DNA from 4 places in the Thalassospira xiamenensis M-5 genome. Region 2 is predicted to be linked to each of the others. Evidence: riboswitches for the same ligand, from Rfam matches in the RefSeq annotation. Region 2 holds a riboswitch; each other region holds the start of a gene.

Region 1 (7,477 bases), 1.3 Mb from region 2:
TTGCGCCGGTATCGGCCATCACCGCCAGCCAAAGTCCCGTCAGACCGGTGATACTGGTGACCAGAAAGACGGCCTTGAGCCCCAGTGCCAGTGCGATGTTTTCGCGGATCACGCGACGTGTGGTTCGGGACAGTTTCACCAGATTAACGACATCCGAAAGCCGGTCCTTGACCGCCACCGCATCGGCGGCCTCAAGCGCAATATCCGTACCCCCGCCAATTGCGATGCCAACATCGGCCGATTTCAGCGCCGGGGCATCATTGATGCCGTCGCCCACCATGGCAATCGGCCCCTTTCGCACCGGATCATTGCGCAATTCGGCCAGCACGTTCAGCTTGTCTTCGGGCAGAAGCTGCGCCCGGTAATCAATGCCAAGTTCACCAGCCATACGTTTGGCGACACGTTCGGCATCGCCGGTCAGCATCACGGGACTGATACCCAAAGTGTTCAGTTTGCCAAGTGCATCCTTTGCATCGGCGCGTGCGATATCGCGCAACGCAAGCGCGCCAATGACATCGCCATCACGCAGGACGACAACGGCCGTGCTACCGGCGTCTTCCTGTGCGGCGAGCCAGTCGGCAACTTCGGCAGCCGGTTTGATATCAAGGCGTTTGGCCGCCCCGACACGATAAAGCGTGCCATCAATCCGGGCTTCGACCCCGGCACCGGCGATGGTTCGCGCATCGGTGATTTCCGGCAGATCAAGTTTCTTGTCCGTCGCCGCATTGACCAACGCCTTTGCCAGCGGGTGGGAGGTCACGGTTTCAAGGGCGGCGGCAATGGCAAGCAGCCGGTCCTCGTCCATATCATCCACCGACATCATTGCCGTCAGCTTCGGCTTGCCTTCGGTCAGTGTACCGGTTTTGTCAAACGCCATGGTGCGTACGGCCCCGATGGCCTCAAGTGCTGCACCGCCTTTAACCAGCAGGCCGATCCTAGATGCACGGGCAAGGGCCGATGTCACCGCCGCCGGTGTGGAGATCACCAAGGCACAGGGGCAGCCGATCAGAAGCAGGGCCAGCCCACGATAGATCCATTCTTCCCAGCCTTGCCCGAACAGAACCGGTGGAACAACGACCGTAAGGGCCGCAAGCGCCATGATGATTGGCGTATAGATACGAGCGAATTTGGCAACGAAACGCTCGACCGGTGCCTTGTGCTTTTCGCTTTGTTCGACCAGCTCGATCACGCGATCCAGCATGGTTTGCCCGGCCACCCGGGCCACACGCAGGTGCACCGGTCGGTCGGTAACAATGGCACCGGCAAAAACCTCGCCCCCCGGTTCGGAGGTAACCGGAACGGATTCCCCGGTCAGGTGGCTGTTATCGATTTCAGCCGAGCCGACAGTCAGGATACCATCCGCCGGGATGCGTTCGCCGGGGCGGACTTCAACGATGTCGTCAAGCGTAAGCGCCGAGGGTGCAACCGTATCAAAGCCGCCACCAGATGGTGAAACCCGCCGCGCGGTCTCCGGGGCCAGTTTCATCAGCGATTTAACCCCGCTGCGCGCCCGCCCCGCGGCAATGCCTTCAAGGCTTTCGCCAATCGCAAACAGCAGGACGACCATACCGGCTTCAAGACTTTCGCCGATTGCAACCGCGCCAAGAACCGCGACACTCATCAATAGTTCGATGGAAAAGAATGCGCCGCTTGCCGCCAGACGGAACGCTGTTCTCATCACCGGCAATGCCGCGATGATCGAGGCAATGGACATGGCATAAGCATCGGTGGCCGGAACCAGCCAGCCGACCAATCCGCCTAGAACCAGCCAGATCGCTGCCCATGCAATTTCGTCCCCGGCTTCCGGCCAGGGGGCCAGTTTGCGCAGCAGGGATTTGTCATTGGCATCGGTATCTTGCGACGCGGCATTATCCGTCGCAGCCGGATTGGCAGAACCACAGGAACCGCCAGCGCAGCAAGCGGCTTCGGATGATTTCCCCGCCCCCGGAATTACCTTTTCCTTTGCCGGATAACCCAATTTGGTCAGCATGGTGCTGATATCGGAACGCGTTTCGGCACTATCATTGCGAAGGCCCAGCGTCACCGTTTCACGCATCATCGACACATCTACACATTGCACGCCATCACGTTTGGTAAGCGCGGTTTCGATTTTCGCCACACAGGACCCGCAATCCATGCCCGATACGGCCCACTGGTGATGCGAAATGCCGTCACGATGACGGGCCAGCACATCATCAACAGTGCCCTGGTCCTCGACACTCAGTTCGGATTGCGCGTGCAAGCCATCGGCGGCGGCAACAAAGCTTTGCCCGGGCACAGCAACGTTGAGCGACGCAATCAGCGATGACTTGCAGCTTTCACAATTTCCAATGGCCGGGAACTGATCCCATTTTACGATGACGGACATTCTGGACCTCGCCAACATTCAAATTTATATTCATGCATTATATTCAAATAACAATTCATATGTTAGCGAGTCAAGAACATTCAAACCATGATTTGAATATTATCACACACAATGCCAGACGCCCCGAAAAAGTTGATGAATTACGCCGGCACTGCGACCATAGTGACCACCCGATTTAAGAACCAAGGCCAACCGCCGCATGCCTCGTATTGTCATTTGCAAAACCTGCCAACCAGCACCTGATGCTGATCCGGACCCAAAGATGGATTTTGTCGATGCGGATGGTTTTGTGCGGCAGTTAGGCACGGCACTTGATCAGGCGGAATTGCCCGAAACGTTTGAAATCACGCAGGTTGACTGCATGGGATCATGCAGCGACCCGACATCGGTTGCACTTCAGGGAACCGGGCGGGCAAGTTATCTTTTTGCCGGATTATCGGCACATCGTGATATTGACGATATCATTGCCACCTGCCGGGAATATCTGAACGCCCCGGATGGATGGATCGAAGACGCACGCGGCTGCGGACGTCTTCGATTTTGCCTTAAGGCCCGTATCCCGGCCCTGTGATTATGGCGCAACCGAAACAGTCATGACCTGACGCAGTGGCTTATCGCCAACGGCAAGCTGGCTATGGTCATTGGCCGTAAGGGTCACGATAACCTCATTATCGCCCGCTGGAAGGTCTGCGATATGAAGCCACGGGCCATACAGGCGGGCGATCTTGGTGCCGTTAACATAGACATGAGCATGCCCCTCGCCCGGGATATGGGGACTGCTGGCATGTTCGGGGGCAAAACGGAAATTCTGCACCAAGAGATGCAGGTTCCAGCCACTGACCGGATCGGGCGCAATGGCAACATCAAGCCTTGGCGCATCAACGGCATCGGGCAGTGAAATGACGGCATCATGGCTGGCATGAGCACCGTTGACATTCATCGTGTCATGCGTATCACCATGGGCACTTTCCCCATGCGCGCGCGGATCGGAATGGTCATGACCATCAAGGATGATGCCATTGCCCGCCGCCACCAGAAAGCCAATCCCGCCGCCAAAAACAAGCCCGATCCCGAAAAGAGCAAGTGAACGTGGCATTTCATTTATCCAGACAAATCAATGAAAGAAAACAGGCGCGGAATATACCGCGCCTGATCAATGTGATTGCGTTTTACGCTTCCCGGTCGGCTTCACGCCGCCAGAAATGCCCGGCAAACAGCCCGGTCAACACCCAGGCCACAGCCCCGATGCCAAAGGCACGCGCAGCAAACAGCGCCCCGAGTTCGGTCGGCACGGGACCGCTGAACTGATCGGGTTCCGGTGCACCGATAACATGGGGCGCCAGAAGCAGAATAACCGCCGCCCCCCACGCCAGCCAGTTCCGGCCAAAGGCGATCAGCCAAACCGCAAGTGCCGCGGTTGCCACCGTCGCAAACCACCAGATTTGCCGTTCATAGACATCGGCCGCAGCAACACCGGGCACCTCTGGCGCCAAGGTGAAGCCCGGTGCGAAATGCACGATGACAAACCCTGCAATGCCCCAGATGATGCCATTGCGCGCCGTCACCACATGACCACGATTTTCGGCAAAGGCCATGGCCGCGATCAGGATCAGTGCATAGCCGGTATAGACCAGCATGGTGAACAGGATGCTTAGCCCGTCACGCAGCGGATCAATCCCGCCGACATCCTGATGCGCGCTAACCGCGTCACCGCCGAAATGCACAAGGGCACCGGTTTCATACAGCTCCGCATGCAGCAAAACGGGCTGCACAAAATACAGCTGTAGCAGGGCCGCAATAAGCCCCGCTGCAGCACCAGCGAACAACGCGCTGGTTACTATGCGTGTGAACATGACTTAGTGGCAGGGAAAGCCGGTCGCGTGGCGCACATCGTGTGCCGCGTCATGAAGCAGGTCCGCCTGAACGTGGCCGGTCACAAAGACAATCGCCATGCCGAAAACGGCACAGGCAAGGATCGGCAGAAGAACGGATTTTTTCGAAACGGCAAATGCCGCGGTCTGCGTGGTCATAGAAATCTCCTTTGCTGTCACACCCGACAGTCGGTTCGGGTCCATGCCTGGCAGGTCTCCTGGCTTGCGGGTCTTCATGCGTCGCCGACCTTCCCTGCTTTCGCAAGTGGTATGATGGCGGGCACTCGTCGCATACAGTCGCGGGGGCGGCTTTGGCTTTGACCGTCAAACAGACGGCTTTCCAAATTCCCTCTTCGTTTCCCAACCCCGAGCAGAGCGGGAAAAACCAAGCCATTCGTTTATGACGGTAATTTTGCGCAAGTGCAATGTGAAAACCACGCAGGCCGGGTGATCATTTGCCGAACATATTCGCCCGATTGTCGATCTGCGACTGGAATGCCCGCAAAGATCAGTGCGGGGGTGGCTTAGTCGTGTGTGACGTGGGCAAAGACATCTCGAACAACACAGGAAATATGTTCGTCATCAATCTGATAGAAGATATGACGCCCGTTGCGCTCGGAGGCCAGAATGCGCTGATCGCGCAACTGACGCAGATGATGGCTGGTAAGCGACTGCGACATGCCCGATGCCTCGGCCAGTTCGCCAACGGTTTGCGGTTTTTCCATGCAGCGCAAAACAAGCTGCAACCGCCCGGCATCCCCCAAAAGCGCAAAGATTTTCGCTGCTGCCTCGATATCGGGCAGCGACAGGTTATGACCGGTGGCGCGCGACGCATCACGCGTTACGGCTTCCCCCTGTTCGGTGGAAAGGCCAAGACGTGCGGCGGTATCGCATTCCTGACAACCGTCACCATCATTATTGGCGCTGACCACGACCGGGCGGGCCGGTGTGACTTCGACTTTACGTGATTTTGCTTTGCTTTGTAACATGCCCCTATTTTCCACGCCCTGCATCGCTTGGCAAGGGGACTTGATGTTTGCGTGCATGGAACTCCGCCACGCAGGGAACGTTACAGGTATGACACATCATCGAAAGTGCCCACCAGAACAAGGAGACACACCGATGCAAGAGCAAACAGCACTCGACATTTTTAATCTGCGCCAGTCCCACGACAGCTGGGAACGGAATGTTGCCGGTTACTGCGCGAAAAACGACATGCAGGTCGGAAATCTGCCCAAAGAGGTAACCGGCCCCTATAACGAGATGAATGAGGCGTGGGAAAAGCTTAAGGCCGAAGGCGATGCCGCAAGCAACGCCACCGCAGAGCAGTTCCACAAGGCGACCGCAAATCTTGAAAAAGCATGGAACGATATGATTGGCAGGTAAATTGCCGGTTTTATGCCCTTTATAGAGAATGCCCCAAAATCGCCTTTTCATTGCAAATCGATGACATGATTACGCGCCAGATTGAAATTGTCTGGAAAAGCAAAAGGAGGCTCCCATGACAGCCCGTCCCCTTCCGGAGCACGCCAAGCTCCATCAGGAATTCAAGGATTGGGAATTCGGCCTTACAGCCCATTGCAAGGAATCCGAAGCCGGGCTTGAACAATTGCCAAGCGAGGTTGTTCAGGCGTGGGATGACATGGATGCCGCCTGGAGCGAGATCAAGGATCATAGCGGTGATATCCCGCAAGAATCCCTGCAGCGTTTTCGTGAAGCCAAACAACGTTTGCAAGGTGCGTGGGACGCGATGATCTCTTCCAAACGGCATTAACGACGCCGCGCTGGAAGCAGCCAGACTTTTTCGTCTCCCTCTCTTCCCTGGCGGGTTTTCCTCCCCTCCCCGCCATTCCTTCTGCAGCCGGGTGTTTCAACCGCCCCGGCTGCATTTTTTTTGTCTGAATTTTGGCCGGGCATCGCCCGCCTGACGATCAAAGCGCGACTACGGATAAAAATCCGGATTGACTCATTTCGATAAAAAATTCATGTTTTACATTAATTAATGAATTTGATTCGTCATTAAAATATCCCCCGATTGTTTCCGGATGGAGCCCCGTCATGTCCGACACCCTGAAAAATGTCCGCACCGTCAGCCGCATTCTTGGCTGGGTGTGCCTTATCGGCGTTGTTTTCGAAATCTGTCTCGTGCCGCTGATATGGCATGTCGATGGCTGGATTGATACCAGCGCCAGCCAGATGACCATCAGCCTTGAAGAATTGCGCGCCCTTTCCGGATGGCAGAAATATGCCGTGATGGCATCGATGATGCTGCCGACACTTGTTATGGCCTATGGGCTTTGGCGATTGCGCAAGATGTTCCTGTCCTTTGCCGAAAACCATATTTTCCAGCCTGCCCCGATTGCCCATCTGAAAGCATTTTCCGTGGCCCTTATGGCGCAAACCCTGATCAAGCCGCTTTCAGGCGCACTGACATCCGTACTGGCAACCATAACCCGTCCCGAAGGCGAAAGGATGCTGTCTATCGGGCTCAGCGATGCCGAGGCCAGCACCCTGTTTCTGGGCGGGTTGCTTCTGGTGATTGCGTGGGTATTGGGAGAAGCCACCCGGATCGAGGACGAGAACAGGAGCTTCGTCTGATGGCGATCATTGTCCGGCTTGACGTGATGCTTGCCCTGCGAAAGATGAAGTCCAAGGACCTTGCCTGCCGGATCGGGGTGAGCGAACAGAACCTGTCGCTTCTGAAATCAGGCAAGGTGCGCGGTGTGCGGTTTGAAACACTTGCCGCGATTTGCCGGGAACTTGATTGCCAACCCGGTGATCTTCTGGAATTCGTTGCCGACGACCTGTAAGCTCTTGTGATCATGACGGCCCGGTTAAAACGGGGCCGTCCTTCATAAGAAACAAGGCAGCCTGTTTAACGGCTGTTATCAGGGAAGACGTGAATGGAAAACAAGGTTGCCCTCGTAACAGGTGCCGCACGCGGCATCGGACTTGCCACAACCCATCTTTTTATTGAACTGGGGTGGCAGGTTGCGATGATTGATCGCGACAGCGCGGAACTTCGCAAATCATGTCGCGATATCGCAAATGCCAAGGCATTTGAATATGACGTATCAATCCCCGAACAGGTCGATCTGATGATCGACGAGGTCCTGACCGAGTTCGGACAGATTGATGCGGTCGTCAATAATGCCGGGGTTGCCGATTTCCTGCCAATTGGTGAAACTGACTTCAGCGCGTGGCGCCGGATCATGGAAACCAACCTTGATGGTGTTTT
Region 2 (7,477 bases):
CAAAATGCCAGTTCGAATATCGGAACACACCCGTGAACAATGATCATAATCAAACCGGAATGAATTTGAAAAACCTTGATGATGATCAAGTTGATGCCAAACAGCCAGAAACCGGATCTGAATCAGAGCCTGAGCCTGACGCCCCCCCCAAGGGGATGCTTGCTGATTTTTGGCGTGCTCTTGCCCTGCTAAGCCGGATACCGGTTTTCATTCCATGTGACTTCAGCGCGCATGCGATGGCACGATCAGTTTGGTGCTGGCCGCTGGTTGGGTTGTTCATGGCCGGGATTGCGATCATTCCGGCCTACGTCATCGAGATTCTGACCGGCAATGTCGTGATTACGGCCATTGTCGCGACTTTTACCCTGATCGCGTTGACTGGGGCGATGCATGAGGATGGCATTGCCGATTGTGCCGACGGGTTTGGCGGTGGATTGGACCGTCAACGCAAGCTTGACATCATGCGCGATAGCCGGATCGGGACTTATGGGGTTGTTGCGCTTGTTTTATGCCTTGCGATGCGCATCGCCCTTCTGGATGCTGCGGGTGAAAGTGGCAGCATGGCCGCCATCCTGATTGTGATGGCGACACTATCGCGCGCGGCGATGCCGATCGTGACCTATGTGTTTGATCCGGCGCGTGAAGATGGTCTTGGCAAAAGTGCCGGGCGACCCGACATCAAAGTGGTGAGCGCGGGTATTGCCATCGCCTTGGTTCTGGTGGTGATTGTTGCGGGTGCGGTGACCGCGTTCATGTGTCTGATTGCCATGATGGTCGGGGCATCGGTTGTCGGATGGATCGCCCGGCATCAGATTGGTGGCCATACTGGCGATGTGCTGGGCATGACTCAAATCATCTCCGAGCTGCTTGTCGGTATTGCATTTATCGCGATACTTCAGATTGCCTGATGATAAGATCATGAAAAGAACCGTTTAAAACGGCGCCCAAACCCGGATCGTATTTTTCGACCGCATTTTTCCTTGGGGGAAGAATGAACAAAGCAGTGACAACCCGTTGGTGGCTTGTTCGCCATGCGCCGGTTCTCAACCCGGAACGGCTTGTCTATGGCCGAAGCGACATGCCGGTTGATCTTACCGATGAAAAGGCATTGCGTGCCCTGTCGCGCCATTTGCCAAACGACGCGGTCTGGATTACGAGCCACCTTTCGCGCACGCTTGATACCGCGCTTAAACTTCTTGAGCTGATGGATGAAAACATCCTGCCTACGCGTGAAACCGGCTTTGCGGAACAGCATTTTGGCGCATGGGAAAAGAAACACTGGAATGATCTGCCCAAAGGGGAAACCACCCGTTTCTGGGCCGATTTCGCGCGCCAGCATCCTCCGAATGGTGAAAGTTTCAGCGACGTTGTCGAACGGGTTGGGCCAATATTTGACCGGCTGACAAGATATTGGGCCGGGCGCGATATTGTGGCCGTTATTCACGGCGGGACGGTGCGGGCGGCCCTTGCCAATGCGCTTGGTCTGTCGCTTGAGGCAGCTTTATCATTTCATATCGATACGCTTGGCGTGACACGGATCGAACATATAACCGGCGTCGATCAGCCGGGCTGGCGGGTGACCGGTGTTAATCTGCGTTACTGATTAAAGGGGGCTGGGCAGTACCCATCTGCCGATACCCTGTGGGGCTTGAATGACATGCCACACAGGGTATCAGTTTTCAGGCGGATTTCCGTTGATCGGTTTCCTGCGCATCGACAAGCGCATACTCCGACAAAAAGCGATCTACCATATCGGCAGAGACATCGTATCTGCCACAGATTGACGCGACATCGTCGAGATAGGCTTCGTAGTAGGGAATAGGTCGGCTGCGCGATTTGCCGCGAAGCTCGTTGATTTCCTTAAAATCGGATGCAAATTCCGGTGCTTCGATAACCTGAATGATCGTGTCGTCGATGATGGCGGCGGGTTTGCCTTTGTATTTCTTGCCACAGGCTGAAAGCATTTTGCTGGCGGTCGGGATGGATATCCCAGGCTGGCCCAGAAGCAGTGACATTTGATCTTCGTCGAAATCGTCATTTTCGAACAATTCCACGAGTTTCGTCAGGTCACGAACCAGAAGCGAAAGCGCATTTACGCGGATGCCACGCGCATGCGACCAGATGATGGTCGCGACAACACCACAGGTCGGACGGTTGGCATAAATGTTTCGAACATCACGACGCGCCAATGATATTTCACCATTTACAGCATGATGTTGCAGGAATTCGGGAAAGGATTGATCATTATAGTTCAATCTATCCAGCAGCCCGCGCCACATGTCTTCGCGTGATACGGTTTGCCAGGTTGTTGATTTCAGATTCCGAATTCGTTGAATTTGTTCATGAATTGCCATTTGATCAGCAAATTTCCAATTAACCCCAAGAAGTTTTTCCGAAACCCTTTGCGGTTTCGGCATCCGGACTTTGTTTGTTTTGTAATGTCCGGCGGTCACGCGGGCGGCTTTTGTCGGCTCTGATCCAACGTGACAAAATTATGTTCTCCTAAAGAATAACCGCCGACAAGCAGTCAATTCTTACAAATACTGACCTTATGGCTAGGTCGGAGTTTGGGCTTTGGTCGTGGGGGTAAAGCTGCTAGGTTCGGCGCTGCCGTTTGGTGATGGGAAACCGGTGTGATGCCGGTGCTGCCCCCGCAACTGTAACGGGTTGGGTGATCCGGGTGATGTGATGTCACAAGCCACCGGTAATGTTGATTTGCAGACAACATGCCGGGAAGGCGGATTGCTTTCATGCCCGCAGCCAGAAAACCAGCCATCGGTATCCCTGTTCGTAAGGATATGGGGTAACGCAATCCGGCCTCGGTGGGAGGTCAAAGCGAAGGAAAACGGGCATGACCCAGAATATGGCTGATAACAGCCAGCTTGCCGGGATCCATCTGATCCTTGGCGGTGCCAGATCGGGCAAAAGCCGGTTTGCCGAAAACCGGATCAACCATGCAGGCGGCGGTATTTATATCGCGACCGGCCGGGCATGGGACGAGGAAATGGCAAATCGCATCGAACTTCACAAATCATCGCGCGGCGAGATATGGCAAACGATTGAGGAACCGCTTGATCTTTGCGCTGTCCTGTCTGCCTGCAATCATGACGGCAGCAAACCGGTGCTGGTCGATTGCCTGACGCTTTGGCTGACCAATCTGATGCTGGAAGATCGTGATATCGGGGCCGAGTTTGACCGGCTTTGCGACCTTTTGCCGGGGCTGGATATCCCAGTTCTTCTGGTTTCGAACGAGGTTGGTTTCGGGATTGTGCCGGAAAATGCCATGGCGCGCAGCTTTCGTGATCATGCCGGACGATTGCATCAACGGATTGCCGAGCTTGCCAATCAGGTGACGCTTGTGGTTGCGGGCATTCCGATGTCGGTTAAATAGATCAGAATTCATAGATTTAAGGGTAATTGAATATGGCACAGCTTGGAAAAATTCCGGCAACAGTGATCACCGGTTTTCTTGGTGCAGGCAAAACCACGATGATCCGCAATATGCTGGAAAATGCCGGGGGTAAGCGGATTGCGCTGATCATCAACGAATTTGGTGATCTGGGCGTGGACCGCGAAGTGATAAATGGTTGTGGCATTTCGGGATGTGCCGAGGACGACGTTGTCGAACTTGCAAACGGTTGCATCTGTTGCACGGTGGCCGATGATTTCCTGCCGACCATCAAGGGCCTGATTGATCGCGACACGCCGCCTGATCATATCGTTATCGAAACATCAGGGTTGGCACTGCCAAAACCGTTGGTCAAGGCGTTCAACTGGCCGGAAATCCGTTCACGGGTCACGGTAGATGGTGTGGTGGCTGTTCTGGACGGGGCGGCATTGCGCGACGGGCTGTTTGCCCATGATCATCATGCGGTTCAGGCCCAACGCGAGGCGGATGATAATCTTGATCATGAAAGCCCGCTTGAGGAACTGTTTGAAGAGCAGCTTCATTGCGCCGATATGGTGGTTCTGAACAAAACCGATTTGCTGAGCGCTGCCGAAGTTGCCAAGGTCGAGGCAGATATCCGGGCCGAGCTGAAACGCCCATCGGTCAAGATCATCGCGACCGCGCATTCGAAGGTCGAAAATGCTGTTTTGCTGGGACTTGGAGCGGCGGCCGAAGACGATCTTGATAGCCGCCCCTCACATCATGACGATGGTCACGAACATGACCACGACGATTTTGAAAGCTTTGTCGTGTCACTTGACGCGGTTGACGATGCGGCCTTACTTGAAAAACGCCTGATTGATGTCGTGCGTCAGTTCGATGTCCTGCGGATCAAGGGGTTTCTCGATATTCCCGGCAAGCCGATGCGCCAGGTTGTTCAGGGCGTTGGTGAGAGGTTCCAGCGTTATTTCGACCGGCCGTGGGCCGAAACCGAAACGCGCCGGTCGGAACTGGTGGTTATCGGCCTGCATGGCTTGGATCGCGGTGCCATCGAAGCGGCAATCAAGGCATCGTGACGTTTTGAAATTGTAAGATCATCCGGTCGACAACGTTGTGCGGGCGGATGATCTTGAACCAGCACACGATAAAAGAAACGGACATTTCCGATGCATCTGCTTGCCGCCCAGCCTGGGCTTGTTACCGATGGAAGCGAAGCCGTCGATTTGGGGCAAAGCCCGGGCGATGTCGTTATCCTGTCGGCGGCAGAGTCCGAGCTTGCCTGTCTGGCGGGGGCGCAGGCGCGATTGACTTCGGCATTTGGTGATGTGACACCATCGCTGCGATTGGCAAGCCTTTTGCAGTTGGGCCACAACATGTCGGTCGATCTTTATGTCGACGATGTTCTGGCCGATGCCAAATTCATCATCGTGCGCATTCTGGGCGGTCGGGGATATTGGGAATACGGGATCGAACAGCTGGTCGAACTGGCCCGTCGCAACGACGTGCCGTTGGTACTGTTGCCAGGTGACGATCAACCCGATGCGGAACTGTTGTCGTTATCGACGGTAAAGGGTGCAACGTATCAGCAAATCTGGCGATACCTGATCGAAGGTGGTCCGGGAAATGCTGAACATTTATTGCGTCTTATATATGAAAAGTTGAACCCGTCTGTCAGTTGGGACTGGAAGCCGGCGGCACCCTTGGTCAAGGCAGGCCTTTATTGGCCGGGGAAAATCACCGCAAATCTCGAAGAAATTGAACAGAATTGGAAACAAAATCATCCTGTTGTCCCAATCATCTTCTACCGTGCATTAATTCAGGCTGGTAATCTGGATGTAATTGATGCGCTGGTTGAGGAGTTGTTGGGTAATAGCCTCAATCCATTGCCTGTTTTTGTTGCCAGCCTCAAAGACCCGGTTGCGGCGGCCTTGGTTGAAGAATGGCTGGGGTCAACACGTGCGGATTTGATCCTGAACACCACCGGCTTCTCTCTTTCCGTTCCGGGTGTGGAACGAAAAGACGGGCCGTTTGATGTTGTCGATGCACCGGTTTTCCAGGTGGTGCTATCTGGCGGTGGTGAAGCATCGTGGCGGGATGGGGTGAACGGCCTTGCCGCGCGGGATATTGCGATGAATGTCGCACTTCCCGAAGTGGATGGCCGTATTTTATCGCGCGCCGTGTCGTTCAAGGGATCGGCGGGCAAGGATGCCCTGACCCAGATTGATCTGGTCAAATATATCCCGGTGCGCGATCGGGTGGCGTTTGTTGCCGAACTGGCGGCCAATTGGGTCAAATTGCGCAAGACGGATGCCCCGGTGCGCAAAGTTGCGATGATCATGGCCAATTATCCCAACAAGGATGCGCGCCTTGGCAATGGTGTGGGGCTTGATACACCGGCCGGGATGATTGAAACCCTTCGGGCGATGAAGGATGCCGGGTACAGGATTAATGAGCTGCCGGAAAATGGCGATGCCCTGATCGCGGCGGTCAAGGCCGGACCGACGAATGATTTCAAGTCGCTGGCGGATCGCACCGTTCGTGTGACGATCCCGGTTGCCGATTATCGCGCGGCATTTGCCGTCCTGCCCGCACGCATCCGTCAGCAGGTAACGGATGCCTGGGGAGAGCCGGAAAGTGATCCGTTTTATCTGCCGGATCGGTCGGCGATTGCCCTTTCGATCCTGCCGATGGGCAATGTTGTGGTTGGGCTGCAACCGGCACGCGGATACAATATCGATCCGCTTGAAAGCTATCATTCGCCCGATCTGGTGCCGCCGCATAACTATTTCGCGTTTTATATCTGGCTGCGCCATCATTTCGGGGCGCAGGCAGTCATTCATTTCGGCAAACACGGCAATATGGAATGGCTGCCGGGCAAGTCATTAGCGCTGTCGGAAGAATGCTTCCCCGAAGCCGTGTTTGGCCCGACACCGCATTTCTATCCCTTTATTGTCAATGATCCGGGGGAAGGCACACAGGCCAAGCGCCGTGCGCAGGCGGTGATCCTTGATCATCTGACCCCGCCTTTGACGCGGGCGGAAAGTTACGGACCGCTTAAGGATCTTGAGGCGCTGGTTGATGAATATTACGACGCAGCAGCAGTTGATCCACGCAGATTGATCATCCTGAAGCGTGACATCCTTGAACTTGCTATTCGTATCGGCCTTGATCGTGATTGCGGGATTGAGCCGGGCGAGGACGAGGAAAGTGCGCTTGCCAAGCTTGATAATTATCTGTGCGAATTGAAGGAACTTCAGATCCGCGATGGTTTGCATATCTTTGGTAAGGCACCGGAAGGGGATCTTTTGACCGATCTTCTGGTCGCACTGGCAAGATTGCCGCGAGGGGCTAGCGAGGGGCCAAAGGCGTCGCTTCATCGGGCCTTGGCCGCCGATATCCTTGGCGATCCCGGTTTTGATCCGCTTGATTGTGCCTTTGCGGAATTTTGGCCGGGGATAAAACCAGAAATCCTTGCGCAATATGACGTTGGGGCGTGGCGTACTACGGGCGATACGGTGGAGCGGATTGAGCTTCTGGCGCGTGATCTGGTGCGTGGGGAGGTGGTCGCGGATCAGGCATTGCTGCGGACAATTGAAGTTCTTTCCGATATCGAAATATCTATTCGCCCGGCGGTGACAGCCTGTGGAGAGGCTGAGATTGCCGGGCTTTTAGACGGTCTTGCGGGCAAGTTTGTCGAACCGGGACCATCGGGTGCGCCAACGCGCGGGCGGCCAGATGTTTTGCCGACCGGGCGGAATTTCTATTCGGTCGATACGCGGACGGTTCCGACCCCGGCGGCATGGCAATTGGGCTGGAAATCAGCCGAACTGTTGTTGGAGCGGCATGTTCAGGATCACGGTGAATGGCCCGCGGCCCTTGGTCTTTCGGTTTGGGGCACCAGCAATATGCGCACCGGGGGCGATGATATTGCCCAGGCGCTTGCCCTGATGGGGGTTCGGCCAACATGGGACAGCGCATCGCGCCGTGTGACCGGGTTCGAGATTATGCCCGCATCTCTGCTGGGGCGACCGCGCGTTGATGTGACGTTGCGCATATCGGGCTTTTTCCGCGATGCATTTCCCGGCCTGA
Region 3 (7,477 bases), 580 kb from region 2:
TGCATCTTTCCCCCAAATCAGAATGCGGGTCGCAGATCCCCGGCATATTTGCCCGCCCAGTTGGTCAGAACCGGCGTCAGATAATTTTTAAGTGTTTCGGCGCGGGCATCATCAATCACGCCATGCTGGCGCAGGATCGCGCCCATTGCGACCTCGGCCCCGCGCTGGGTGCCATCATCGATCTTAAGCGCAACGCCAAGACCCTGTTTGGGGAATGCTGCGCAATAAACGCCTTCCGCCCCAACCTTGACCAGCGCATCCTCGCCGCACACTTCCATGATCCCGGTGCAAAAACGCCCGGTGCCCGCCACCATGAACGGGGCTTGCGCACATCCCTTGCGAATACGTTTGATCGCCTCAATACGTTTCGGTGCCAATCCGCTCGGATCGGCCATCCGCGCCATCGCAAGGCCAAGGTCACGCAACCGCATCCCGATCACCGGAATGCCGCATCCATCAATGCCACGTGGCGTGGACGACAGATCGCAATCGCCCATTTCCTCCAGAACCCGGATCAGGCGCTGCTGAACCGGATGGGCTTCCTCGATATACCCTTGCGGATCATCGCCCAGATACTGCGCGGTCGTCAGGAACCCCGAATGCTTGCCCGAACAATTGTTATGCGCCTTTGAAAGCTTCACATGATCAGACGCCTGCTTGATCGCCGCATTCAGGCTTAACGAATAATGCGGCGCGCATTCCAGCGTATCGACCGACAACCCGATTTTCTCAAGCCACGCCGCCACCGTCCGGGCATGTTCTTCCTCGCCATTATGCGACGAACAGGCCAGTGCAATATGCTTATCCTCAAGCCCGAACGCATCCGCCGCCCCGCTTTCAACCAGCGGGATCGCCAGCAACGGCTTGATCGCGGATCGCGGATACATCAGCGCGTCGATATCCCCGCCCTCGGCAACCACCGTGCCATCGGCCTTCATCACGACATACCGCCCGCGATGGAAACTTTCGACCATTTCGCCACGGGTGGCTTCGACAAGGATCGGATTGGCAGCAATCTGGTTGGCAGAATTGGCAGACATCTTGGGGCTCTCCATGACTGGGCACATTCAAAGACCTGGCGCATTCAGAACAGGATCAAACCTATGCCCGAAATCACCAACCAAAAGCAAGCATCACCCGTGACGCAGTGCAGCGCGATCAAAACGATCACCCGCCCGCCAGATGACCAACCGGGATGGCCGTCTGGTTTTTGTATTCCTTGAGCACAAGGCTTGACTGCACATCACGCACATTGGGCATCGAGAGCAGCTTGTGCGTCACGAAATCCCCAAAGCTTTCAATATCGCGCGCCAACGCCACCAGAAGGAAATCCTGCCGCCCGGTCATCGCCCAGCAGGACATGATCTGCGGCAGGTCGTTCATCGCCTTGGCAAAATCCTCCGCCCCTTCTTCGGTGTGGCGTTGCAGGCGGACCTGAATGGTTGCCAGCACGCCAAGCCCGGCCTTCCTGCGGTCCAGCAACGCCACCGTCTGGCGAATGATGCCCGATGCCTCAAGCTGCTTGACCCGGCGCAGGCAGGGTGAAGGCGACATGCCGACCTTTTCGGCCAGCTGCACATTGCTGATCGATGCGTCGCGCTGAAGGATTTGCAGGATTTTGATGTCGGTCGGGCTTAACAGCACATCGGTCATTTTTCGCCCTCAAAATGGTTTATACGGTCATATTTGATCAACCATAACGCATTTTGATCCCTATATCGCGCGAAAATGACATTTGAATTGATGTAAAATAGTCCATGCAGAAAGTCTCATCAGGGAGCAAACGAGGACCGCTATGGACCAGAACAAAAATCTGCGCGGCGATTACAGCCACATCAATGATGACTACACCGTGGCCCAGGACTGGGCATCCTATTCTGAGGCCGAACATGACCTTTGGCGCAAACTTTATGCCCGTCAGAAGGCGATCCTGCCGGGCTATGCCGCCCCGGACTATATCCGCAATCTTGAAAAACTTGATGCCGCCGATGGCATTCCGCATTTCGGCCGGGTCAGTGAGAAGCTCCATGCCGCCACTGGCTGGCACCTTGTCGCGGTGCCGGGGCTGGTGCCCGATGATGTGTTTTTCGATCATCTCGCCAACCGGCGTTTTCCGGTGACCGTCTGGCTGCGCAAGCCGGAGGAGATCGACTATCTCGTCGAACCCGACATCTTCCATGACTTCTTTGGTCATGTGCCGATGCTTTATGCCCCGGTCTTTGCCGATTATCTGGCGGCCTATGGTGCCAAGGGCCCCGAAGCCATTGCCAAAGGCGGGCTCAAGAAACTCGCCCGGATGTACTGGTACATGGTCGAGTTCGGCCTGATCATGACCGACCATGGATTGCGCGCCTATGGGGCGGGCATGCTGTCATCGCAAACGGAAACCATCTATTCCGTCACCGATCCAACCCCCAACCGGGTGGCGTTTGACCTCGAACGGGTGATGGCAACCGACTATGCGATTGACGATTTCCAGAAAACCTATTTCGTGCTGACCGACTATCAGCAGCTTTTCGATGCGATGGATGCCGATTTTGCGGCACTCTATGACCGCCTTGCCCAACGTCCGACCATTGATCCGTCGGTCACACTTGCCGGTGATCAGCTTTATCATGTCCACGGGGACGAAAACCACACGATCACCATGCCATCAGGTGATCCGGCGCAGCTTCGCCACGCCTGAGATGGCATTTAAATAGTATGATATGAGGAATACGAAAAATCGGGTCCAACGGCATTTTTTGCCAAAAGACCCGACTTTTTGATTATTCACTGAAAATGAAAAATGCAGGCGATTACCAAAAACAGCTCAGCAATGGCTCATGGATTTATCAAGCGCCCGGTTAAGCTGCTCGATCACCACCATCGGGCTGGCGTCCTTGCTGATAAAGTCCGCCGCGCCAAGGGCATCGGCCTGGGCCCGCGTATCGGCATCATAATGGGCCGAGAAGAACAGAACCGGCACTTCAACCGCGTTCGGATAGCGGCGGCGAATCTCGCAAAAGGCTTCAAACCCGCTCATCCCGGGCATTTCAAGATCCAGAATGATCGCCCGCGGATAAAGACCGTCCAGCTGGTCGATCAGATCGTCGGCACAATCAAACCCTGCCACGTCATAGCCGGCACGGCGCAAAACGGTTTCAAGAGCCGCCTTGGCGCTGGGGCTGTCGTCGGCAAACACCACCAGACCGTCATTCATTGGTCGGGGCGGCACGGCGCTAAGCGCATTCATGGATGGCAATACTCCGAGATTTGGGACAGCGCCAATCTGGCAGACGAAAATGTCAAATTGGTTAAACCCCGCAATTTTTCCCAGAAACCATCACAATCCGGCCAAAGTATAATGGCAGCGGCACGCCATTAATATCCGTTCATCAATCTCGTCCTTGGCAGAAAACAACCATTTTTCAGAAGGATAACGTTACGGAATGCTGATGGATGACCGCGACATTGACCTAAATAGGTATTTCCATGCCTATTTACGTAATTATGGGCGGGTGCTATAAACACCGCCATGTCGCAGATGCGATATGAAACATTCTTTCGGGAATTCGGTGCGGTCCGGCGCATGTCCGCGATCAAGGCCGAAGCTGCCCTCGCAACTGTAAATGCGCCGTTTTTGGCGGCGCATAAGCCAGATACCGAAAGATGGCTCTTGTTTCTGCCGGACCGGGCGGGGTGTACCGGGCGGAGGGAATCCGTTGTAAAATAGATATCGGCCCAGATCCGAAAGATCCGACCGCGACCGGGAGAGAGCATGACAGACCCGTTAAAGCTGGCCTCAGAGTTTCCAGCCGCCGATTATGCAAGCTGGCGTCAACTGGCGGAATCCGGCCTGAAAGGCGCATCCTTTGACAAGAAACTGGTCACAAGGATGCTTGACGGTTTCGCGATGCAGCCGCTTTACACCAACGACGATCAGGACGACGCAACCCGCCTGATCCATCAGGTCCTGTGTGCCGCGGTCGATGCCAAGGACGCCGCCAGCGGCTGGGACATCCGCCAGCTTCATGCCCATCCCGATCCCAAATCGGTCAATGCCGCGATTCTCGATGATCTGGAAAACGGCGCAACGTCGGTCCTGCTACGTCTGGATGCCGCCGCACGCACGGGCGCGGATATCACATCGGGCGATGCTGGCATTGACGGCATTGCCATTCACTGCCTTGCCGATCTCGATGCCACACTTGACGATGTCTATACCAACCTTGCGACCGTTGCACTTGATGCCGGTGCCGCCGCAATCCCGGCCGCCGCCCTTTTGGCCGCGCGCCTTGAAAAGGATGGGCAAAACAGCGCCGACGCGGATGACGATTTTGCAAGCGACGCCGCACCGGCCTTCAACATCGATCCGATTGGCACCTTGGCCGCAACAGGGTGCCTTCCGGTTTCAGTCGATGATGCGATCAAACAGGCCACCGATATTGCCGCTGATCTGATCGACCGTTTCCCGCATGCCACCGCCATCACGGTAAATGGCGCGCCGTTTTACAATGCCGGTGCAACCGATGGGCAGGAACTCGCCTGCCTGCTGGCAGGTGGTGTGACCTACCTTCGCGCGCTGACCGATACCGGTATGGTGATTGATCAGGCGGCAGGCGCGATTGCGTTCAATGTGGCGGTTGGCACCGATTTCTTTGCCGGGATTGCCAAGCTTCGTGCGCTTCGCCTGATGTGGAGCCGGGTTCTTTCGGCATCGGGTGTCGATGATGCCACTATCACGATCAATGCGGTATCGGCCGAAATGTCGCTGTCGAAGGTTGATCCGTGGGTCAATATGCTGCGCACCACCGTCACCAGCCTGAGCGCCGGTCTGGGCGGTGCCGATAGCGTTATCTGCCTGCCCTATGATCATCTGATCGGCCTGTCTGATGGCTTTGCGCGCCGCATTGCGCGCAACACCCAACTGATCCTTCAGGAAGAAAGCAACGTTCATCGTGTGATCGACCCGGCGGGCGGTTCATGGTTCATCGAAAACCTGACCCGCGAACTGGCATCCAATACCTGGGGCCGGTTCCAGTCACTTGAAGCCAAGGGCGGCATTATCAAGGCCCTTGCCGACGGGTCCCTGCAAAAGGAGATTTCGGAAATCTGGCAGGCCCGCGAAAGCCGCGCTGCCACCCGGCGCGATCCGCTGACCGGCGTGTCGGAATTCCCCAACATCACAGAGGCCAAAGTCACCTGCGATGCGCCAGACCTGACGACAATTCGCAAGGAAGCCAAAGCCCGCCAGACCGGGTTTAAGGATGCAATCGGCATCAGCCTTGAGGATCTGATCACGGCGGCCAAATCCGGTGCAACCATCGCACAGATGTATGAAGCCCTTTATGGCAAGGCCGCGGGCACACATATCGATCCGCTGCCAACCCATCGTCTTTCGGAAAGTTTCGAAACCCTGCGGGATCGTGCGGATGGCCACAAGGCATCAACCGGCAAATTTCCGCAAATCTTTCTGGCCAATCTGGGCCCGGTTGCCAAACATACCGCGCGCGCCATGTTTGCCCGAAACTTCTTCGAAGCTGGCGGGATCGAGGCGATTACCAATAACGGCTTTGCCGATGCCAGCGATGCCGCCAAGGCATTTGTTGAAAGTGGTGCCAGGATCGCAGTCATTTGCGGATCGGACCCGCAATATGCCGAAATGGCCGCCGATGCCGCCAAGGCCCTTAAACAGGCCGGGGCGACCCGCATTTACCTTGCCGGGCATCCCGGCGATGCGAGGGCCGATTACGAGGCGGCGGGTATTGATGATTTCATTTTTATCGGGGCGGATGTTCTTGCGATCTGCGAGACGGCCCTTTCACATCTGGGGGTAAAATAACCATGACCCGGATTCCGGACTTTTCCAATCTGCCGCTGTTTGATCGTGCTACTTCCGGCCCGACCAGCCCGGTCAATACAGCGCCCTGGACCACGCCCGAAGGCATCGATGTCAAAGCGGTGTTTGGCGCGGATGATCTGGTGGGACTTGATCATCTCAACACCATGCCGGGCATGCCGCCCTTCCTGCGCGGTCCCTATCCGACCATGTATGTCCAGCAACCCTGGACGATCCGGCAATATGCCGGTTTTTCGACCGCCGAAGAATCCAACGCATTTTATCGCCGAAACCTCGCCGCCGGCCAAAAGGGCCTGTCGATTGCCTTCGACCTTGCCACCCATCGCGGCTATGACAGCGACCACCCGCGGGTAACCGGTGATGTCGGCATGGCCGGTGTGGCAATTGACAGCATCTATGACATGCGGACCCTTTTTGATGGCATTCCGCTCGATCAGATGTCGGTCTCCATGACCATGAATGGTGCGGTCCTGCCGGTGATGGCGCTGTATATCGCGGCTGCCGAAGAACAGGGCGTGAAACATGAACAGCTTTCAGGCACCATTCAGAATGACATTCTGAAGGAATTCATGGTCCGCAATACCTATATCTATCCGCCGAAACCCTCGATGCGGATCATTTCGGACATCTTTGCCTTTACCTCGCAAAACATGCCGAAATTCAATTCGATCTCGATTTCCGGCTATCACATGCAGGAAGCTGGGGCCACGGCGGACCTTGAACTGGCCTATACCCTGGCCGATGGCATCGAATATGCCCGTGCCGGTCAGGCTGCTGGTCTTCCGATTGATAAATTCGCGCCGCGTCTGTCGTTCTTCTGGGCGATTGGCATGAATTTCTTTATGGAAATCGCCAAAATGCGCGCCGCCCGCATGATCTGGGCCAAGCTGATCAAACAGTTCGATCCGCAGAACCCCAAATCCCTGTCACTGCGCACGCACAGTCAGACATCGGGCTGGTCACTGACAGCACAGGATGTATTTAACAACGTCATCAGAACATGCGTTGAGGCAATGGCATCAACCCAAGGCCACACGCAGTCGCTTCATACCAACGCCCTTGACGAGGCATTGGCCCTGCCGACCGATTTTTCGGCCCGCATTGCCCGCAATACGCAGCTTTTCCTGCAACAGGAAAGCGGCACGACCAAGGTCATCGATCCGTGGGGCGGGTCCTATTATGTTGAACGTCTGACCCGTGATCTGGCGGAAAAGGCATGGGCCCATATTCTTGAGGTCGAAGAACAGGGCGGCATGGCCAAGGCGATTGAAGCCGGCATTCCGAAAATGCGCATCGAAGAAGCGGCTGCGCGCACACAGGCCCGCATCGATAGCGGCCGACAGACACTGGTCGGTGTGAACAAATACCGTGCTACCGATGATCGCCCGGTCGATGTTTTGCAGGTCGATAATGCCGAAGTCCGCCGTCAGCAGATCGCCAAGCTGGAACGTCTGCGTGCCGAACGCAACAATGCGGATGTTGAAGCCGCCCTTACCGCCCTGACCAATGCCGCCGATCAGGGGAATGGCAACCTTCTTGATCTTGCCGTGCAGGCCGCCCGGTCGAAATGCACGGTGGGCGAGATTTCCGACGCGCTTGAAAAGGTTTATGGCCGTCATCAGGCGGTGATCCGGT
Region 4 (7,477 bases), 720 kb from region 2:
TCTGCAACGACGGCACAGTATCTGACCGCAGAAGATTTTCGCAAGATCGGGCAGATGGATGTTCGCGGACTTTCCGAACCGATTGATCTGTTTACCTTTGCCACGGCTGATGAACGGAATGTCGTGACTGGCAATGTGCCCGTTACAGCGACCTGATTATTGGCAAAGTTTTCGCGCATGAAAATGAAAAAAGGAACGGCATCCATTCGATACCGTTCCTTGCGGGTTCTGCGCCGGGGTTAACCGGTGCAGCGGGGTTTTAAAGCCTGAATGCTATTGTATGGGCTGGCGATACATCACCATTCCTGCGTGATACAGAACACCGTCTTCGAAATATCCGTCGGCGGTAAAGCCGGTATCATCCCAGTAATCGATATGATTGCCGGAAATTTCATAACGTCCCTGATAGGCAGACGGGCGATTGCCGCGCGCCTCGTCATAACGTCCGTTGGCCAGCAATTCCTGACGGATATTGCCATCAGCCGTGACCCACATGCCAACATAGGGATGCGGGTCGTTCGATGTGGTTCCGGACATGACGGTTTCCTCCTGTGCGGTGGCGGTGCTGGAAAACAGCATCAGAAGACTGGCGATAGAAGACGCAAACATATGACGTGCCATGCGTGCCTCCTTGGGCGTTACGGGTCAATATGCCGATGCGGTCGGGCGCACGATGATCTCGTTGACATCGACGCTTTCGGGCTGGGCGATTGCGTAAAGCACCGACCATGCAATGGAAATCGGGCTGAGTGCGGTTTTGCGCAGTTCACCGAGAAACCCTTTGGCATTGTCATCGGTAATGTCGTTGCCAAGTTCTGTTTCGGTAACGCCCGGCGAAATGGTGGTGACGCGGATATCGCGGCTTTCCTGACGCAGGCCATCGGAAATCGCCCAGACGGCATATTTCGTGGCGCAGTAAACGGCTGCAGTCGGGGATACCAGATGTGCGCCAATGGATGCGGTATTGATGATGTGGCCGCTACCCTGTTCCTTGAACAATGGCAGGCCGGCGGCAATGCCATTCAGGACGCCGCGAATATTGACGTCGATCATCTTGTTCCACTCGTCAATTTTCAGTTCGGCAAGCGGCGACAGGGGCATGACACCGGCATTGTTGAAGATCACATCAACGCGGCCATAGGTGTTTTTGGCGAAATAGATCAGTGCTTCGACGTCGTCGGCATCGGTGACATCAACCGCGCGACATGTGGCGGTGCCGCCTTCGGCCTCGATTTCGGCGACGATGGAATGAAGCTTTGCCGTGCGTCGGGCCGCAAGAACGACCTTTGCACCGTTTTCGGCCAGAAGTTTTGCCGTGGCCTCGCCAATTCCGCTGCTGGCACCGGTAATGACGACAACCTTGTTTTCAACATTGTTGGACATAAGCGACATGACATCCTCCTTGTCTGGATCATGGCGCTTACTGTGATTGCAAATGGTGGCCTGATGAATACACAGAACTCTTGATCAATTGCCTGATTCTCCAGGCAGGGTGAAAACCGCTTTTCAGGATGGTTCTGGTTGCTATAGTTCATATTAGGGAAATAAAGGAGTTTGGCGATGCCTGTGTTTGAAGAGATGTCTGAACTGATTGACAGATACTGCGAAGGCGAAGGTGTTGCCGAGACGCCGGTAAAGGCGGTGCATCTGTATCGTGCGACCGGGCCGTCGATGAAAGTTCCGACAATCTACAAGCCATGCCTTTGCATTATCGCGTCAGGTGCCAAAGAGGTCACTCTGGGCGAGGCGGTTTTCAGTTACGCGCCCGGAAAGTATCTGGTGGCGTCGGTCGACCTGCCGATTGTCGGCTGTGTGACAAATGCCAGTGCAGCACTTCCGTATCGCAGTTTGTCGATTGAACTTGATGGTCAGATGTTGGGCGATCTTGTCACCCAGATTGATCTTCAGGTCGGCTCGGCATCCGAAAGCGATTGCGGGCTTCATGTCGATAACGCCAGCGATACCTTGCTGGATGCTGTGATGCGCCTGTTGCGCCTGTGTGATGAGAAAGACGATATTTCGGTGATGGCGCCGATGCTTCTGCGCGAGGTGCATTATCGCCTTCTGCGCGGCCTTCAGGGTGCCAGGATTGCGCAAATCGGCATGGGCGGCAGCAACATGCAGCGCATTTCCAAGATCATCCGCCTTATGAAGGACGATTTTGCCGCACCGCTTCGGGTCGATGATCTGGCGGCACAGGCGAATATGAGCCCGTCTTCCTTCCATCATCATTTCAAGCAGGTAACCTCCATGAGCCCGCTTCAGTATCAGAAACGCCTTCGCCTGACGATGGCGCGCCAGATGATGCTGACCGAAATGAAGGATGCGGCAACAGCGGCCTATGAAGTCGGATATGAAAGCGCATCACAATTCAGCCGTGAATATGCCCGCATGTTTGGCGCGCCACCGATGCGCGATGTCTCGGCGATCCTTGGGCGGCTGGGCGGCGATGGCACGGCGGCGGCGAACGCCTATTGAAAATTGTAATCATTGCGATTTATTCGCAATTGGCTTGACCGGCCTTCGTGACTATGTGACACCGATAGATGTCAGTATCCGATAAGGATAAAGGGAATTCGAAGCCGTCCGTGAAGACGGTTAACCGAAGCTGCCCCCGCAACTGTAGGCGGTGAGTGTTTCCTTCTGAAAGCCACTGGGATATTTCCCGGGAAGGCAGGAAAACACAACGACCCGCGAGCCAGGAGACCTGCTGACATAAATACGACGGACCGGGCGGGGTGCCCCGGAGGATGTCGGTATATGTCACCGTTCCGGGCGGGCTGAAAGCCATTGGACCGCCCTTGGATTCCGGCATTTCCCGCCATTTTTCAGCACTTTAGCCAGTCCCTTGACCATAGTAGCTTTGATGTTATGTTATAACATAACATTTATTGGTTTGGTATGTCCGGTCGGGAAATGAAATTCCCGATCAGCATATCCATGAAAGGACGCAAAGTGATTGAACTGAACAAAAAGGTTCTTGCAGTCGGGGTGTTTGCTGCAGGACTGGCTTCTTTCGCGCAATACGCATCTGCCACGGAATATCCGCTCACACTGGAAAATTGTGGTCGAACCCTGACCTTTGATCAGGCTCCGAACCGTGTCGTATCGCTTGGCCAAAGCAGCACTGAACTGCTTTATCTTCTGGGACTGGCCGACAGGGTGGTCGGAACGGCCGTATGGCTTGGCCCGGTGCAGGAACAGTTTCGCGACGTCAACGCCACCATTCCGCGTCTGGCCGACAACGATCCCAGCTTTGAAAGTGTGGTCGGCCAGAAACCCGATATGGTCGCAACCCAGTTCCAATGGCATATCGGCCCGAATGGCAAGGTCGGAACGATTGACCAGTTTGCCGAACTTTCAATCCCGGTCTATACCGCACCAGCCGATTGCGTCGGTAAGGACAACACCACGGGCGGTGACGGAACGCGGATTGATGCCTTTTCGATGGATCAGATCTATCAGGGGATAGCCGACCTTTCGAAAATCTTCGATGTCGAGGAACGCGGCGCAGATCTGATTGCCGATTTCAAAGCCCGCGAACAGGCTGCGCGCGAAAAAGTCGCCGCCGTGAATGGCAAGGGAATTTCGGCACTGTTCTGGTTCTCCAGTGCTGAAATCGATGTTGATCCGTTTGTTGCCGGGCAGAAAGGCGCACCGGCCTATGTCATGTCGATCCTTGGTGTGGAGAATGTCATCGACAGTGATGATGAATGGCCCACAGCCGGGTGGGAAACCATCGTACGGACCAATCCCGATATCATTGTGATTGGCAAAATGGATCGTCGTCGTTTTCCGGCCGATGACTGGGAACTTAAAATGCAGTTCCTGAAATCCGATCCGGTAACCCGTCAGATGAATGCGGTCAAAAGCGGAAATATCGTCGTCATGGATGCCCAGTCGATGAACCCGACCATGCGGACAATCGACGGCATTGAAACGCTGGCCAAGGCAATCGAGGCGTTCGAGGCAACCCAGTGATCGGGCCAATGATCGGGAATATCATTTCCAGCCCTGTTTTCATCAAACGCATCAGCGTGGCATTTGCCGCGCTGATGTTGCTGGCAGCGGTTCTGGCGGTTGCCGCATCGGTGGGCGAAACAGCGATCCCGGTGGGCACGGTGATCAATACGATTGCCAATCATTTGTGGGATGCCGGGTATCCGGTGGATGCGATTGATGCCGGTATAATCTGGAACTATCGGCTGAGCCGCGCCATCGTTGCCGCAAGTTGCGGGGCGGCCTTGGCCGTTTCCGGTGCGGTCCTGCAGGCGCTTTTGCGCAACAGTCTTGCCGATCCCTATCTGCTCGGCATTTCGGCCGGGGCATCGACCGGTGCGGTCAGCATCGTGATCCTAGGTCTTGGGGCCGGGATGCTTTCGCTGTCACTTGGTGCATTTATCGGCGCAGTGGCGGCATTCGCCTTTGTGACCCTTCTGGCGTTACAGGCCGGGCGCGGTACGGGTGCGATCATTCTGGCCGGGATTGCCGGATCGCAGATGTTCAATGCCCTGACATCCTTTATCGTCACCAAATCGGCCAGTGCCGAGCAGGCGCGCGGCATCATGTTCTGGCTTCTGGGCAATCTTAGCGGCGTGCGCTGGCCCGATGTGTGGCTGGCTTTACCCGTGGCTCTTGTCGGGCTTGTCGTGTGTCTTTGGCATGCACGCGCACTTGATGCCTTTACGTTTGGTCGTGAATCCGCCGCATCGCTTGGTGTGCCGGTCAGGCGGGTTTATGCGATCCTGATTGCCGCAGCCGCGATGATGACGGCGGTAATGGTCAGTATCGTTGGTTCCATCGGTTTTGTCGGTTTGGTGATCCCGCATGCGGCGCGCTTTTTTGTCGGAACGCGCCATGGGCTGCTATTACCGCTATCGGCATTGATTGGCGCACTGTTTCTGGTCTGTGCCGATGTGATTTCACGCGTGATCGTTCCGGGGCAGGTTTTGCCAATCGGGGTGATTACCGCCCTTGTCGGGGCCCCGGCCTTTGCCCTGATCCTGTGTCACGGAAGGATTTTGCGATGACCCTGGAACTGCGCGATATCGTCTGGTCTGCCGGTTTTCGCAAGATCATCAAAAATGTCTCGATCCGGGTTGAACCGGGCGAGTTTCTGGGCCTGATCGGGCCAAATGGGTCGGGAAAAACCAGTTTGATGTCGGTTTTGGCCGGTATTCGTCCACCTGATCAGGGGCGTGCGATGCTGGCAGGGCAGGACATGAAAAAGCATGGCCGTCGCAAACTGGCCCGGCAGATCGGCTTTGTCGAACAGCAGGCCGACACCACGGACCGCCTGACCGCGCGCGAGGCGGTGGCACTTGGACGCACACCTTATCTCAGCATGCTGTCGCCTTGGTCGGAACGCGATGATGCGATTGTGGAACGTGCGCTCGGCGATGTTGATATGACCCATCTGGCCGACCGGTTCTGGCATACGCTTTCGGGCGGTGAAAAGCAGCGGGTCCATATCGCGCGTGCGCTGGCGCAGGAACCAAAATTCCTTCTGCTGGATGAACCGACAAACCATCTGGATATCCGTCATCAGCTTGGATTGCTGGAACTGGTGCGTGAATTACCGGTGACCGTGGTGGCGGCCTTGCACGATCTGAACCATGCCGCGATGTATTGCGACCGGATTGCCATGATGCGTGACGGGGAACTGGTGGGGATCGGCAGTCCTGCCGATATTCTGACGACCCAAAATCTGCGCGATGTGTTCGGTGTGGATGCCACCATCGAACATGGCCCTAACGGGCAATGCGCGGTGCGCTATCACGCAGGCATGAAAAAAGACCGGGCTGCATGACCCGGTCTTTTCCAATTCAAAGGCTTACTTCTGTTCGCGGGCAATCGCGCGCCAGCCGATATCACGACGGCAAAAACCACCCGGCCAGTCAATGGCATCAACCGCTTCATAGGCGCGTTTCTGCGCCTCGGTCACCGACGTGCCACGTGCGGTAACGCCAAGAACACGCCCCCCCGTCGCGGTCAGTTTGTCACCATCCATTTTCGTGCCCGCATGCAGGACCTTGACCTTGTCCATCGCATCGGCATCGGCCACGTTTCTGATCTCGGTGCCTTTGTCGTAGCTGCCCGGATACCCCTTGGCGGCCATGACAACGACCATGGCGGTTTCGTCATGCCATTCGGGTTTGACGGTATCGAGTTTTCCGGTTGCCGCCCCATCAAGGATATCAAGCACATCCGATTTCAGACGCGTCATCAGAACCTGGCATTCCGGATCGCCAAAACGGATGTTGTATTCGATCAGTTTCGGATTGCCCGCATCGTCAATCATCAGACCGGCAAACAGGACGCCCTTGAACGGATGGCCTTCGGCGGCCATGCCCTTGACGGTCGGAACAATGATCTGTTCCATGACCTTGTCCTCAACCGACTGCGTAAAGACCGGGGCGGGGGAATAGGCACCCATACCACCGGTATTCGGGCCGGTATCGCCCTCGCCGACGGCCTTGTGATCCTGTGCGGCAATTAGCGGAATGACGTTTTCACCGTCACAAACCGCAAAGAAAGATGCTTCTTCGCCGGTCATGAATTCCTCGATCACCAGCTCCGCACCGGCATCGCCGAATTTGCCACCAACCATGCATTCGTCAATCGCGGCAAGGGCTTCGTCAACTGTCTGGCAGATCGTCACACCCTTGCCCGCGGCAAGCCCGTCGGTTTTGACAACAATCGGCGCACCGTGCTTTTCAACAAAGGCCCGCGCATCGTCGGGCGTGGTGAAACGGCCATAGGCCGCGGACGGGACGCCAAACTTTGCCACCATGTCCTTCATGAAACCCTTGGAGCCTTCAAGCTGTGCCGCCGCCTTCGAACAGCCAAACGATTTGATGCCAGCCGCATCCAGCGCATCGACAAGGCCCGCGACCAGCGGGGCCTCGGGGCCAACCACCACCAGATCGACCGCATTGTCGGTGGCAAATTTCACAAGCCCGTCAATGTCGCTATCTGAAATGGCGATACATTCTGCTGAATCGGCAATCCCGGCATTGCCCGGCGCACACCAAAGCTTGGTCAGTCGCGGGCTTTTGGCAATTGCCCAGCACAATGCATGTTCACGTCCGCCACCGCCAACGACCAGAACCTTCATGATTTTAACCTCGATTACGTGTCCGACTGCTTGATGGTCCAGACGGGATGAACTAGGCTTGCACCCCATCCCGCTTGAAAATTTATGCGGGCTTTTAGCATAAAGTGCCCTTGATGACGCAAGATTTGTTCGACCCGTTCGCCCCCATGCCCGAAGAACCCGCGAAACCGGGAAATCTACCGGAATTTTCGGTCTCCGATCTTTCCAATGCGCTTAAACGCACGGTCGAGGATGCGTTTTCGTTTGTGCGTGTGCGCGGCGAGATTTCCGGCTTCAAGCGCGCAAGCAGCGGTCACATGTATCTGGCCCTCAAAGACGATCAGGCGGTGCTGGACGGTGTTTGCTGGCGCGGGCAGGCAT

Evidence for each region. Region 2 has a riboswitch for cobalamin ahead of cobU (bifunctional adenosylcobinamide kinase/adenosylcobinamide-phosphate guanylyltransferase). Riboswitches for the same ligand answer to the same signal wherever they lie in the genome.
Region 1: linked by a shared signal. The riboswitch ahead of TH3_RS05600 (CbtB domain-containing protein) and the one ahead of cobU (bifunctional adenosylcobinamide kinase/adenosylcobinamide-phosphate guanylyltransferase) in region 2 are both predicted to bind cobalamin.
Region 3: linked by a shared signal. The riboswitch ahead of TH3_RS18360 (methylmalonyl-CoA mutase family protein) and the one ahead of cobU (bifunctional adenosylcobinamide kinase/adenosylcobinamide-phosphate guanylyltransferase) in region 2 are both predicted to bind cobalamin.
Region 4: linked by a shared signal. The riboswitch ahead of TH3_RS03060 (ABC transporter substrate-binding protein) and the one ahead of cobU (bifunctional adenosylcobinamide kinase/adenosylcobinamide-phosphate guanylyltransferase) in region 2 are both predicted to bind cobalamin.

The regions. Positions count from the first base shown of each region.
Region 1 is NZ_CP004388.1:1,204,531-1,212,007, reverse strand. Features, by position in the region: gene TH3_RS05620 (heavy metal translocating P-type ATPase) at 1-2,368, opposite strand, end outside; gene TH3_RS05615 (DUF1636 family protein) at 2,568-2,939, shown strand; gene TH3_RS05610 (hypothetical protein) at 2,940-3,464, opposite strand; gene TH3_RS05605 (CbtA family protein) at 3,538-4,221, opposite strand; gene TH3_RS05600 (CbtB domain-containing protein) at 4,225-4,398, opposite strand; cobalamin riboswitch at 4,431-4,643, opposite strand; gene TH3_RS05595 (ArsR/SmtB family transcription factor) at 4,764-5,228, opposite strand; gene TH3_RS05590 (hypothetical protein) at 5,362-5,625, shown strand; gene TH3_RS05585 (hypothetical protein) at 5,741-6,013, shown strand; gene TH3_RS05580 (DUF2975 domain-containing protein) at 6,298-6,837, shown strand; gene TH3_RS05575 (helix-turn-helix domain-containing protein) at 6,837-7,049, shown strand; gene TH3_RS05570 (SDR family NAD(P)-dependent oxidoreductase) at 7,143-7,477, shown strand, end outside.
Region 2 is NZ_CP004388.1:4,527,646-4,535,122, forward strand. Features, by position in the region: gene cobS (adenosylcobinamide-GDP ribazoletransferase) at 156-908, shown strand; gene TH3_RS20970 (histidine phosphatase family protein) at 992-1,603, shown strand; gene TH3_RS20975 (hypothetical protein) at 1,680-2,255, opposite strand; cobalamin riboswitch at 2,568-2,791, shown strand; gene cobU (bifunctional adenosylcobinamide kinase/adenosylcobinamide-phosphate guanylyltransferase) at 2,852-3,391, shown strand; gene cobW (cobalamin biosynthesis protein CobW) at 3,424-4,464, shown strand; gene cobN (cobaltochelatase subunit CobN) at 4,555-7,477, shown strand, end outside.
Region 3 is NZ_CP004388.1:3,948,855-3,956,331, forward strand. Features, by position in the region: gene TH3_RS18330 (YnfA family protein) at 1-5, opposite strand, end outside; gene TH3_RS18335 (asparaginase) at 18-1,040, opposite strand; gene TH3_RS18340 (Lrp/AsnC family transcriptional regulator) at 1,168-1,653, opposite strand; gene phhA (phenylalanine 4-monooxygenase) at 1,796-2,686, shown strand; gene TH3_RS18350 (response regulator) at 2,813-3,235, opposite strand; cobalamin riboswitch at 3,502-3,668, shown strand; gene TH3_RS18360 (methylmalonyl-CoA mutase family protein) at 3,761-5,824, shown strand; gene scpA (methylmalonyl-CoA mutase) at 5,827-7,477, shown strand, end outside.
Region 4 is NZ_CP004388.1:672,741-680,217, forward strand. Features, by position in the region: gene TH3_RS22205 (adenylate/guanylate cyclase domain-containing protein) at 1-156, shown strand, start outside; gene TH3_RS23250 (Atu4866 domain-containing protein) at 274-621, opposite strand; gene TH3_RS03050 (SDR family oxidoreductase) at 646-1,392, opposite strand; gene TH3_RS03055 (AraC family transcriptional regulator) at 1,561-2,478, shown strand; cobalamin riboswitch at 2,534-2,729, shown strand; gene TH3_RS03060 (ABC transporter substrate-binding protein) at 2,941-3,981, shown strand; gene TH3_RS03065 (FecCD family ABC transporter permease) at 3,990-5,030, shown strand; gene TH3_RS03070 (ABC transporter ATP-binding protein) at 5,027-5,809, shown strand; gene purD (phosphoribosylamine--glycine ligase) at 5,834-7,117, opposite strand; gene xseA (exodeoxyribonuclease VII large subunit) at 7,231-7,477, shown strand, end outside.